2 linked regions of the Candidatus Ruthia magnifica str. Cm (Calyptogena magnifica) genome follow. The protein of the gene in region 1 interacts with the protein of each later gene in a pairwise test. Links are inferred from orthologs where the notes say so. Each region holds a gene or a part of one and is shown in the gene's direction. Other genes may lie near its edges.

The links.
Region 2: the proteins of RMAG_RS04155 (region 1) and acpP interact in binary tests that used the Escherichia coli proteins (3 or more experiments, as listed by UniProt). The link is inferred for Candidatus Ruthia magnifica str. Cm (Calyptogena magnifica) from one-to-one orthologs.

What each region holds. Positions count from the first base shown.
Region 1 is NC_008610.1:894,729-903,178, forward strand. The notes cover bases 165-3,164. They hold RMAG_RS04155 (alpha/beta fold hydrolase), read left to right. Parts: upstream 165-1,295; coding sequence 1,296-2,033; downstream 2,034-3,164. Other genes in these bases: RMAG_RS04150 (aminotransferase class I/II-fold pyridoxal phosphate-dependent enzyme), read left to right, coding at 170-1,309; purE (5-(carboxyamino)imidazole ribonucleotide mutase), read left to right, coding at 2,048-2,539; RMAG_RS04165 (5-(carboxyamino)imidazole ribonucleotide synthase), read left to right, coding at 2,536-3,164. Also shown: more of RMAG_RS04165, read left to right, coding at 3,165-3,627; RMAG_RS04170 (glutaredoxin family protein), read right to left, coding at 3,631-4,005; bifunctional methylenetetrahydrofolate dehydrogenase/methenyltetrahydrofolate cyclohydrolase FolD, read right to left, coding at 4,002-4,835; kdsB (3-deoxy-manno-octulosonate cytidylyltransferase), read right to left, coding at 4,839-5,573; RMAG_RS04185 (Trm112 family protein), read right to left, coding at 5,573-5,752; lpxK (tetraacyldisaccharide 4'-kinase), read right to left, coding at 5,749-6,696; RMAG_RS05875 (hypothetical protein), read right to left, coding at 6,951-7,100; RMAG_RS04195 (lipoprotein-releasing ABC transporter permease subunit), read left to right, coding at 7,172-8,407; RMAG_RS04200 (ABC transporter ATP-binding protein), read left to right, coding at 8,400-8,450. UniProt on the Escherichia coli protein: The physiological role of BioH is to remove the methyl group introduced by BioC when the pimeloyl moiety is complete. It allows to synthesize pimeloyl-ACP via the fatty acid synthetic pathway through the hydrolysis of the ester bonds of pimeloyl-ACP esters.
Region 2 is NC_008610.1:616,264-621,370, forward strand. Bases 1-2,755 are described here. They hold acpP (acyl carrier protein), read left to right. Parts: upstream 1-1,141; coding sequence 1,142-1,369; downstream 1,370-2,755. Other genes in these bases: parE (DNA topoisomerase IV subunit B), read left to right, coding at 1-351; queC (7-cyano-7-deazaguanine synthase QueC), read left to right, coding at 344-1,036; fabF (beta-ketoacyl-ACP synthase II), read left to right, coding at 1,447-2,685; RMAG_RS02835 (hypothetical protein), read right to left, coding at 2,735-2,755. Outside these bases: more of RMAG_RS02835, read right to left, coding at 2,756-2,938; RMAG_RS02840 (M3 family metallopeptidase), read right to left, coding at 2,962-4,872. UniProt on the Escherichia coli protein: Carrier of the growing fatty acid chain in fatty acid biosynthesis.

The sequences.
Region 1 (8,450 bases):
TTCACGTTTAATATTTTTTTTAAGCTCGTATTTAATGGATTTTCAAGCACTCTAGGTTTTTATTTTTTATAATGTGAAAAAGCTGAATATTTTTTTCATAGTGTCTAGATAATTAAGAGATTAGTCATATCGTGTTATACAGTTACTTTACAAACTATAAAATAGGTTCATGAATTTTTCACAAAAATTATCAAACCTTAAACAGAGTCATCTTTATCGCTCAAGAAAAATATCTAAAAATACACAAAATACTCAGATGACTATCAATGGAAAACCGTTGATAAATTTTTGTTCAAATGATTATCTGTCGCTTGCTAGCCATCCACAAGTTAAAGAAGCCTTCAAACAAGGAGTTGATAAATTTGGCGTTGGTTCTGGTTCATCGCACTTAATCAGCGGACATACACCGGCGCATCATGCATTAGAAGAAGCATTAGCTGATTATACGGGACAAAAAAAAGCTTTGTTATTTTCAACGGGTTATATGGCGAATATTGGGATATTTTCTGCGCTTAAAGATGAACTTGATTGGGTCTTACAAGATAAACTTAATCACGCTTCACTCATTGATGCTAATCATTTAATTGGCTTGCCGCTTCAGCGCTATTTGCATAATAATGTTGAATCATTAAAGAAAAAAATAGGTAAGCAAACTGAACTAGCACCACACAGCATTACTTTTGGAGGGCAAGGATTGGTTGTAACTGATAACATATTTAGTATGGATGGTGATCAGGCTAATATTAAAAGCATTGAAAAAATTGTAAAAAAATATAACGCGCTTTTGATACAGGATGATGCGCATGGATTTGGTATATTTGAGCCAATCATTCCAAAAAATTCGATTTATATGGCAACACTAGGTAAGGCTGCAGGCACAATGGGGGCGTTTGTAGCTGGTGATGAGGATTTGATTGATTTTTTAATCCAAAAATCACGACCATATATTTACACAACAGCAATTGCACCCGCCTTATGCGTTGCTACGCTAAAAAGTTTGGAACTGATTAAACATGGCGATCAAAATACTAAATTATTAGCCAATATTCGTTATTTTAAGAGTTTTTCTAAAACGTTAAATTTACCCATTACAAATTCTAATAGTGCTATTCAGCCATTCATTATGGGTAGTAGTAAAAAGGCAATTCATATTTCAAAAAAATTGATAAATGTAGGCTTTTATGTCAGTGCCATTCGTCCACCAACTGTACCAAAAAACACAGCACGTTTAAGAATAACACTAAGTGCCCGCCATACACAAAGTCAAATTAAACAACTACTTACCCAACTTAAATATGCTATACAGTAACACACAAGGTTTTGGAGTTGATTTAGTATTGCTTCATGGTTGGGGGTTTAATTCAGAACTATTTAACACTTTGGTTGATAATTATAAAAATCAATACCGCATCACCATTATTGATTTACCTGGGCATGGTAGAAGTGCTAATATTGATGGTGGGATCAATGAATGGTGTAATGAAATTATCAAAATTTTGCCAAAAAATTCTATTTTATTAGGTTGGTCATTAGGTGGATTACTTGCCATAAAGATTGCCAGTAAGATAACTCTTTCAAAGCTTATTCTTGTTGCATCAACGCCTAATTTTATCCAAACAGACTTTTGGGAATTTGGTATATATTTGAATAATTTTGAGAAATTTTCAAACACCCTGAAACTAAATCTATCTAAAGCTTTAAAACGTTTTATTAGTTTACAAACTAAAGACAAGTTAAAACTTAAAGAGCTAAATAAAGCTATTGAGCAATACCCAGTAACAACACAAGCACTTAATCAAGGCTTGGAAATCTTATTCAATACAGATCTAAATAATCAATTTAAAAAACTATCTATACCAATAGAAGTGGTGCTGGGCAAATATGACACCTTAGTACCCGTTAAAATTAGCCATTGGTATCATCAAAATAACATCAAAACATTGATATTAAACACTGGGCATTTGCCTTTTTTACATCAAGATTTTGTCCTACCCTCAATGCTTGAAGTTAAGTATAATCCCAACAATACTTAACTTTTTGGAAGCTTATGAGTGCACTAGTAGGTGTTATTATGGGTTCAAAATCAGATTGGCCAACCATGAAAAATGCAGTGAATATACTCAAAAAACTTGGTGTATCACATGAAGTTAAGGTGATTTCTGCACATCGTACGCCTGACTTGATGTTTAACTATGCATCTAGTGCGCTTGAGCGCGGACTTAAAGTAATTATTGCAGGTGCTGGCGGTGCGGCACATTTACCGGGCATGGTTGCAGCAAAAACCATTGTGCCAGTGTTGGGCGTGCCTATTCAATCATGCGCACTCAGTGGTCAAGACTCTTTGCTATCCATTGCTCAAATGCCTAGTGGTATTCCTGTTGGTACATTAGCTATTGGTGAGTCAGGTGCTAAAAATGCAGGTATTTTAGCGGCGCAAATCATTGCAAATTATGATGACACTATTAAGACAAAAATACTTACTTTTAGAACTCAACAAACACAAGAAATTTTAGACCATCCAAATCCATCAATAAAATGAAAATAGGCATATTAGGCGCAGGGCAGCTAGGTAGAATGCTTGCACTTAGTGGCTATTCACTAAATCATCAATTTGGATTTTCTGGTAACACCACTTATGAACCTGCCGCATTACTTGGATATATGTTTGCCAAAAAGAACAACCATAAAAATATTAACTCCTTAGTAGAATTTGCTGATGTTATTACTTTTGAGAGTGAAAACATTGATGTTGGCATTGTTAAAAAAATTAACAAAAAAGTACCTGTTTATCCCAATGAGAAATCCCTATTTATTACGCAACATCGTGGTCGAGAAAAGGCTTTATTTAATCAGCTAAACATTCCTTGCGCGTCCTATCAAATGATAAACTCTGAAGCAGATTTACAAATGGTAGTTAAAACAATTGGTTTGCCCGCAATCTTAAAAACTGCGACCGAAGGGTATGATGGCAAGGGTCAATTTTTCATCTATAAAACTAGTCAAATTACTAAAGCTTGGAAAAGTATGAATGGAGCTGAATCAATTCTAGAAGGGTTCGTAAATTTCAAACGTGAGCTTTCTTTAATTGCTGTGCGTGATGCGAACAATAACCACAAATACTATCCACTAGTTGAAAATACACATCATGAGGGTATTTTAAGACTAACCATTGCACCTGCTCAAAATATTGACAAAAAAGTTCAAAAAACAGCGCAACATTATATGCAAACTTTGCTTGATGAAATGAATTACATTGGTGTCCTAACCATTGAACTGTTTGAAACTGAAAATGGCTTGGTGATTAATGAAATGGCACCACGGGTACATAACTCTGGACATTGGAGTATTGAAGGAGCTAACACCTCACAATTTGAAAATCATATCCGCGCTATTACCGGTATGCCCCTTGGTGATACTACACAAACATATCCATTTTGTGCAATGATTAATATTATTGGCCAACTTGGAGATATTGATAACGTGCTTGAAATGCCAAATGCACATCTACATTTATATGATAAATCTGAGCGTAAAAACCGAAAACTTGGTCATATCAATATAACCGCTAATTCTAAAACTAAGTTAAAGAATAGCATTGCAGAGTTAAAAGACTTTTTACCTAAATAAATATTAGCCAAAATGTTTATTTAGGTAAGCACTAATATCATTAGATTCAAACATCCACTGCACTTCATCACCCTTAATAATCTTTAAGCAAGGCACTTGAACCTTACCTGTTTCTCGTTGCATTTCATCTCGGAATTCGCTGCCAATAGTTTGTGCATTACGCGTAACAATGTTTAGATTCAATCGTCTAATCATTCGACGAGTTTTGACACAAAACGGACAACCAAAAAACTGATACAATTCAATATTAATAGTTTGTTCATCTGCTTTTTTTTGTTGTGTACTAGTACGCTTAACCTTACTAGTCGGAATCAACCAACTAATAAAAGCAATAATAGCACCTAAGCCATTTCTAAGTCCTTTTAATAAAAATTTCATATTTTTCCCTCATATGCGATTAATGTATTTTCTAATAATGCAGCAATGGTCATTGGTCCAACACCACCTGGTACTGGAGTAATCCAGCTAGCAACCTGCATAACAGACTCAAAATCAACATCTCCAACCAATTGATTATTATCCAATCGATTAATCCCAGCGTCAATCACAATAGAGCCTGGTTTTATCCAGTCTTTTTGAATCATCTGAGCAATACCAACTGCAACGACAACAATATCTGCTTGTTTTAATTTGTTAGAAAGATTTTTAGTCTTGCTATTACAAATAGTAACCGTTGCTTGAGCATTTAACAACTCACACGCCATTGGACGACCAACAATATTAGACGCACCCACCACCACACAATTTTTACCCACTAAATTCACTCCAATCATTTCAAATATCATCATCACGCCCTTAGACGTACATGGGCGTAAAAAAGGTTTATTTTGCATCAATTTACCAATATTTTCACTATGAAAACCATCTATATCCTTTTTAGGTGAGATTGCTTCAATCACTAAATTGGCATCTAAATGCTTTGGAAGGGGTAATTGCACTAAAATGCCATCAATTTTATCACTATTATTCAAACACTCAATTTCAGATAATAATTCTGCTTGAGTGGTATTGATAGGTTTGTTAATTTTTTTTGAATAAAAACCCACTTCTTTACAAGCATTATCTTTATTACGAACATAAACTTCTGAGGCCTCATCATCACCAACTAAAATAACTGCTAGTCCTGGTTTTCTATCAAGCGCATCAACTTTTAATTTAATATTTGCTCGTAAATTCTGTGCAATTTGTTTGCCGTCAATAATATTCATAATTCAGTTCAACTCTTTTCTTACCTTGTCTAAATCACATTGTATATCAACACCATGCCCAATACCATCACAAGCTGGCGCCACATGAATATCAAACCCTTCATTAAGTACCGTTAATTGTTCTAATTTTTCAACTTGCTCATATGAAGACTTGCTCATGGTTAAGTATTGTTTGATAAACCATGCTCGATAGGCATATATACCAACGTGTTTAAAGCACAACTTTAAATCAAAATCCTTTGCTTCTCTAAAAAAAGGAATGGCAGCACGTGAAAAATATAAAGCTTTGCCAGCTTTATTAAAAACTACCTTAACACAGTTAGGATCAAGATATTGTTCCTTATTAGTAATTTGTTCACACAAAGTTGCTATTTGCATAGAACTGGTTGCTAAGTTATTAGCTACTTGGTCAATTACACTTGGGTTTAACATTGGCTCATCACCTTGTACATTAACAATAATTTCATCATTATCAATGTCTAACACTTCCAATACTTGTGCAATTCTTGATGTGCCAGAAGTATGGTGTTCGTCAGTCATACAAGTTAAAGCGCCAAAATCATTGGCAACTGTTTCAATGCGCTTGTCATCGGTTGCAATAATTACACGATTTGCACCACTATTAATTGCATTTTCATAGGTTAATTGAATTAAAGGTTTACCATGAACATCTTTAAGTAGTTTAGCTGGTAATCTACTTGATGCATATCTAGCAGGGATAATAACGGAAAAATCCATTACTTTTTATTAGTACCTTGCTCTAATTGACACGCCTCTTCAACTAGCAAAATTGGAATGCCATCTTCAATTGGATAGGCCAAGCCACTTACTTCACAAATAAGCTCATTACCTACTTGTTTAAGTGGAGCTTTACTTTTAGGACATACTAATAATTTTAATAAAGCTTCGTCAATCATAATTTAGCGTCTAGTTTTTTTAAAAAATCATCACTCAAATCAGCCTCAACTTGCAGGTACCACATTTGATCGTTTTCGAATTGAGTACATTTTACACAATCCTTAGCAGTCATAAGAATTGGATGATTGTCTTCAAATACTAAATCACTTTGTTGATAAATATAATGGTCAGCAAATATATGATGCTCTAAATTAATACCCAATCTGATTAATGCATTAAAGAAACGTTCAGGATGGCCAATGCCAGCAACACCATGACAATATTTACCTTTAAAATAATTCAGTGATTTTTCCTCACCTGTTTTAACATTAACAAACATTTTTAATGTCAATTTAACGCTAAACTCACCTGCACACAAACCAGCATTATTTATCACAAAATCAACACTTTTAAGGCGAGTAATTGACTCTCTTAAAGGGCCTAATGGCAAGAAAAATCCATTGCCAAAACGCTTAATACCGTCAATAACAACAATTTCTACATCTCTATCCATTTTGTAATGTTGTAAACCATCATCACTGATGATTAAATCAACTTGGCATTGGTTGATTAAATCCTTAACTGCTTTCGCCCTATTCTTATTAATCATCACTGGTAAATCTGTTTGCAAGGCAATCAGTAACGGCTCATCGCCTGATAAATAGACGTTGGTGTCCTTATTTACCAATAAACTACCTTGATGATGCGCACCACCATAACCACGTGATACTATACCCACTTGCTTACCTTGTTGTTTAAAATACTGCGCCAATGCAATAACGATTGGTGTTTTCCCTGTGCCACCTACTGTAATATTACCTACCACAATCACAGGATATTTAAATTTTTGAACTTTAAAAAAATTAACTCGATAAAGCCATTTTCTAAACACTGATACTAAATAAAAAATACCCGATATTGGCAATAGCGAATAATTAATAATACCTCGAATGTTTAAATTCATTGTTGTCTAATACTCGTTTTGAGCTTGATATTTTTTCTCAGTGAATTTCAATACCTCTGTAGCAACAGACAATATCAAAATTGAGATAATCATAATGAGTAAATTAAACTTATCATTCGTCATTAAAAATTTCATATCAATTACTAAGAAACGAGTAATATTCGTAATGACAATAAATATCACTGATATTTATGGATTTTAAAATAAATACCCGTCATTTACACCTAGCTCTAAATAAACAAAATTAAAATATCTTAAAGTAATGCAAAGCCAGACTCATGCTGCATAATAATAAAATATTCATGAATGGCTGACCGAATAATTATTGCACCTACCACAGACAACCCTACAATATGGAATATTTCAATAAGAATATCACCCAGTTTTTTAATTTTATCTTCCATTGTTGGACTAATTATACATCTCTTTTATTTAGTCATTTATAAAATACTAATTATGACAAAATATCACCCTAATGAGTATCGAATTTACAATTTCTAATCAATATTTATGTTCTAGTCGGAAAAAAGGTTTTGTATCCTTTATTTCTGGGGTTTCTATGGTAGGTTTGATTTTATCTATCGTTACCTTGATTACAGTGCTATCTGTCATGAATGGGTTTCACAAAGAACTTAGAGATAGAGTGTTAAATGCTATTTCTCATTCGTATATTACTCAATACAATAATTTAATTAATAATTGGCAAGATTTACAAGCCAAAATCAACCAACATCCTAATATTATTAGCACCTCGCCCTATATTGAAAAATATGCTTTACTCAGTGCAAAAAATGGCACCCAAGGTATCAGTGTACGAGGTATTAAGCCTGATTTGGAGAAAAAAACTTCTATTTTGTTAAATAGAATTAAGTCTGGTAATGCTAACTTGCTTAAATCAGACATTTTAATTGGCGCAGGACTGGCAGCGCAATTAGGCGTGATTATTAATGATAAAATTACACTACTAACACCTAAATTATCTTCTAATATTATAGGCATTCAATCCAGGTTTAAACGCTTTACCATTAGTGGTATTTTTGATGCTGGCATTAGCGAATATGACAATAATTTAGTATTTATTAGCTTAGAACAAGCTCAAAAGTTGTACTCTATGAAAGGCCAAGTCTCTGGCATTCGACTCAAGGTTGATGATCTATTTAATGCTAAGAAAATCACTCAAGAGGTTGTTGCTAGCTTACAAAGCAATCAATATTATGGCATTGATTGGACTGAACAAAAGGCCAACTTTATTAAAGCGCTTAATCTTGAAAAACAGATGATCGGCATTATATTATCGCTCATTATTGTAATGGCTGTTTTTAATATTGTTTCTATGATAGTTATGATGGTGGCTGATAAAAAAGCCGACATTGCTATTTTAAGAACTCTTGGCATGACACCCAATCGTATTGTAAAAATTTTTTTTTACCAAGGTCTGACAATTGGCCTAATTGGTATTACCATTGGTAGCATTTTAGGTATCTTACTATCACTTAATATTGAAATGGTTGTTAGTGGTATTGAGTCCATTTTAGGTTTTCAGTTCTTTCCAAAAGATGTATTTTATATTACTCGATTTCCTTCTGAAATACACATGATAGACATCGAAAAAGTTGCCTTTGGCAGTTTTATTTTAGTCATAATTGCTTCTATTTATTCAGCAAAACGTGCAGGAAAAATTGATATTGTCAAGACATTAAATTATGAATAAAATTATTGAGTGTAATAATCTTAGTTACAGTTACTTTGATGGA
Region 2 (5,107 bases), 280 kb from region 1 along the record:
CTTATTCAAAAAGGACATATATTTGTTGCAATGCCACCCTTGTATCGTGTGGATGCAGGAAAATATGTTCATTACGCCCTTGATGACAATGAACGAGATGCTATTATTAAAAAAATAGAAAATAAAAACAAGCATGTTAAAATTCAAGTTCAGCGTTTTAAAGGTTTGGGTGAAATGAATCCATATCAACTAAGAGAAACCACCATGCTACCTGATACTAGGCACTTAATTCAACTCACATTAGATGATCCATTGCAAGTTTTTCAAACTATGGACATGTTGTTAAGTAAAAAACGCGCAGCTGATCGAAAAAAATGGTTAGAAGAAAAAGGTAATTTGGCTAATGTCTAATACTAGACATAAAATCAAGGCCGTTATTCTTTTATCTGGTGGGCTAGATTCTACTACAACTTTAGCTATTGCCAAAACAAAAAACTTTGAATGTTATAGTCTGAGTTTTGATTATGGACAAAAACAAAAGTCAGAGTTAAAATCTGCTGAGAATTTTGCCAAAATTTTTGGCTCTATTAAACATAGAGTTATGAAAATATCTTTATCTAATATTGATTTCTCTGCCTTAACAGATGATAAAATAGACATACCAAAATTTTCTAAAAGCGATGATATTCCGATCACTTACGTACCTGCTCGTAATACTATTTTTTTATCCTATGCACTATCATGGTCAGAAGTATTAGACTGTCAGCATATATTTATTGGTGTTAATACACTGGATTACTCAGGTTATCCTGATTGTAGAGAGATTTATATCAAAGCATTTGAGGTAATGGCTAATCTTGCCACTAAACAAAGTATTGAAGGGAAAAAATTAACCATTCATACGCCGCTAATTCATTTGAATAAAGCACAAATTATCAAAAAAGGACTTTCTCTTGGCATTGACTATTCACTAACAACAACATGCTATCAGGCAGATAAAAGTGGAAAAGCTTGTGGCATTTGTGATGCGTGTGAATATAGAAAATTAGGCTTTATAGAAGCAAAAGTAGCAGACCCAACCCGATATCAAATTTAGCATTATTTACATAAAATACTTTAATAAAAAATTTTAAATTTAATCTTGTATAACCTCTTTTTGACGATAAAATAATAGCTATTAAAATAGTTAAGGAAATAACAAATGAGTATTGAACAAAGAGTAAAAAAAGTTGTAGCTGAACAATTAGACGTAAGCGGCGATATTGATAACAATGCTTCTTTTATTGATGATTTAGGTGCAGATTCTTTGGATACTGTTGAATTAGTTATGTCTCTTGAAGAAGAATTTGACTGTGAAATTCCTGACGATCAAGCTGAAAATATTACCACAGTTCAACAAGCAATTGATTACGTTAACAATAATTTATAGTTTTCGTTTATCAACTTAACGCAATAAAGTTATTTTTCTTAAAATTAAGTGCTTTTTATATTAAGTTTTAAAACATTATGGGTAAAAGAAGAGTTGTTATTACAGGTATGGGTATGGTTTGCCCAGTCGGTTTAAGTGTAGATGAATCTTGGGATAATATTCTTAAGGGTCATTCTGGCATTGCTTCACTTACTAATATCGATACCAAAGGTCAATCGGTTACGTTTGGTGGCTCGGTCAAAGGTTTTGAAATTACCGACTACTTAAAGCCTAAAGATGCCAAAAAAATGGACACTTTTGTCCATTACGGTATGGCCGCTGGCATTCAAGCTATTGAAGACAGTGGTATTGAAGTTACCGAACAAAATGCCCATCGTATCGGTGTTACTATCGGTGCTGGCATTGGTGGTCTTGGTACAATTGAAAAAACTGCAGATTTATTCAGAGAAAAAGGAGCAAAGCGCATTTCACCTTTTTTTGTCACCTCTTCAATTATCAACATGATTTCAGGCAATCTTTCTATAAAATATGGCTTAAAAGGCCCTAATTTTGCTATTGTGAGTGCCTGTAGTACAGGCACTCACAATATTGGCGGCGCTTCTCGTTTGATTGAATATGATGATGCTGATGTAATGATTACTGGTGGTGCTGAAATGTCAACCACCAACTGTGGTTTAGGTGGTTTTGCTGCAGCACATGCATTGTCTACTCGTAATGATGACCCAATAAACGCTTCTCGCCCTTGGGACAAAGACAGAGATGGTTTTGTGCTTGGTGATGGTGCAGGTGTTGTGGTGTTAGAAGAGTTCGAATACGCTAAAGCACGTGGTGCAAAAATTTATGCACAAGTTTCAGGATATGGCATGAGTAGTGATGCTTATCACATAACACTACCTTCAAAAGGCGGAGAAGGTGCGGCCAGATGCATGCAAAATTCACTAAAAAACTCAGGTATTAACACCGATCAAATTGATTATATTAACGCACATGGTACTTCCACGCCATCAGGCGACCAAGCAGAAACAGATGCTACTAAATTGGCCCTTGATAAGCACGCTTATAACATTGTCATGAGTTCAACCAAATCTATGACTGGGCATTTATTAGGTGCTGCTGGTGGCATTGAAGCCATCTTTACTGCACTCGCCATTAAAAATCAAATTGCACCACCAACCATTAACATCATCAATCAAGACCCAAATTGTGATTTAGATTATTGTGCTAATGAAGCACGAGAAATGACAATCAATCATGCCATTTCTAACTCATTTGGATTTGGTGGCACTAATGGCTCAATTGTATTCAGCAAAATTTAACAGCTTCATTCACATTAACGAAGATTAAAAAATTACTTGAAAATGTTGATTATTTTACTGTTGTCAAGTCAACACTTTTGATTTTATCAGCATCAGAAATTAACTCATAGATTGTAATTGTACCATTTTGAATACTATTAAGTGCAACTTCCTTATTCATGACTAAAGACCAGCTTTCATCAGTTGCAATAAACTGTACAGCGCCACCAATCAATGCTAAGATAATAACAATACTGAGAATAAATTTAATCATATTTTTCCTTAATTAAGTATGTGCTAAAAAATACCATTTGCTTGCAATAAAGCATTAATCGAAGGCTCTTTACCTCTAAACTTTATATATTGTTGCATAAAATTCAAACTACCACCTATCTCCAAAATATTATACAAGAAATCTTTAGAGGCGTTAGAGCCAATACCGCCTTCCCCTTGTACATAATAATAAGCATCAGCTGCTAAAACTTCTGCCCATTTATAACTAAAATATCCTGCTGCGTAACTCCCTGAAAAAATATGACCAAAAGTGTTTAAAAATCTATTTTCATCAATGCTATCCATCAGCGCTGTTTCTGATCGAACTTGGGTTAATACTTCATAAGTATCTGAATTTGACATGTGTGTTTTAAGATCCCACAATGAAAACTCACACTGTCGTAACATAGCCAATGCTGAATGGAAATTTTTAGAAGCAATGAGTTTATTAAACAAATCATCGGGCAAAGATTGCCCAGTTTTGTAGTGCTTTGAAATTAAGGCTATGACTTGTTTTTCAAACGCATAAAATTCCATATATTGGCTAGGAAGTTCCACACCATCCCATGGCACACCAGATATACCTGCAGCACAAGGGTATTTAACCTTAGTCAATAGATGGTGTAACGCATGTCCAAATTCATGAAATAGAGTAACAATCTCATCAAATTCAAATAAAGCTGGTTTGTCTTTAGTGTAGGAATTAAGGTTACAAACCACAAAAGCAACAGGTTTATGAGGTTCAATTAAAGGTTGATAATCTGTCATCCATGCGCCAGAACGCTTGTTTCTTCTAGCGTATAAATCAAGATAAATTCTACCAATGAGTCCATTTTTATCACTAACATTTAAAACTTTAACATCAACATGATAGCTATCTTGCTGTATTTTCTCAATTTTAATTTGATATAAATTTTCAATAGTTGAGAATAGTCCGTTTAATACACTACTCTCTGGGAAGTATGGAGTTAGATCAGATTTTTTAAATCCAAATTTTTGCTCTTTAAGTTTTTCACTATAAAACCCAAAATCCCACGGTTTTAAATCAATTCCTGAAAGCTTCTTTAGTTCTTCTAACTCTAATTGCGCCTGAGGCTTTGAACGCTCTACCAAATTATACAAAAACTGAAGCACTTCATCAATTGTACTAACCATTTTAGACATAATAGATAACTGCGCATAATGCTCAAAACCTAAGATATTAGCCATTTCAGCGCGCAATGATAAAATCTCATCCATAATTGGCTTGTTATTATAATCAGTTGAAGTAATACCCAATTCTGAAGCTCTTGATACATAAGCTCTATACACTTCTTCTCTTAAATCTCGGTTGTCTAAATAAGTCATAACATCCATATAAACAGGCATTTGTAAACTTAACTCATAACCCTTATCAGTTTTAATTTTTTCTAGTTCATTATCACTATAGCCTTTTAACTCATCTTTATCTACAATTTTTTTCCACTCATTAGTGGACTTTAAAACGTTTCTAGAAAATTCATTACTAAGTAGACTTAGTTTTTTCTTAATGGATTTAAATCTATGCGCAAAATTGCCTTCCAAGTCCACACCTGAAAGCTCAAAGCTCTTTATGACATCTTTAACGATATGTTGTTGTTGCTTATTAAGATTAGTTTTTTTGAGTGTTTTATAAGCTTGATATAAACCTTTGTTGGTAGATATATTAGAATAAAAATTAGTAATGATTGGCAATGTTTTTTCATATTGTTGATTAAATTCATCACTAAACATGACTGCATTTAAGTGTGAGTTAACACTAGTGAACTTATCCAATTCAAGAGCCGTTTGATCAGTAGCTGCAACCACACTATTCCAACTAGTACCAAGGCTTGCTTTTTCTACCACCTTAAGCCCATTTCTGGTTAATTTTTCAATGGTTTTGACAATATTTTTAGGTTGGAAATTTGGTTTCATAATAAATTAATATGGTGGAAGGAGTGGGATTCGAACCCACGGTACACAAAGGTACACACACTTTCCAAGCGTGCTCATTCGGCCACTCTGAAATCCTTCCGAAAAAAATTATTTTAATCAAAAATGGCTAATATTTCAAGGTTAGCTGATTTTCATACCTAGTTTGACATTAGAATCAACTGACAAAATATGCAATGATTCACCATCACCTGCTGCAAAGCACCATACCTTGTGA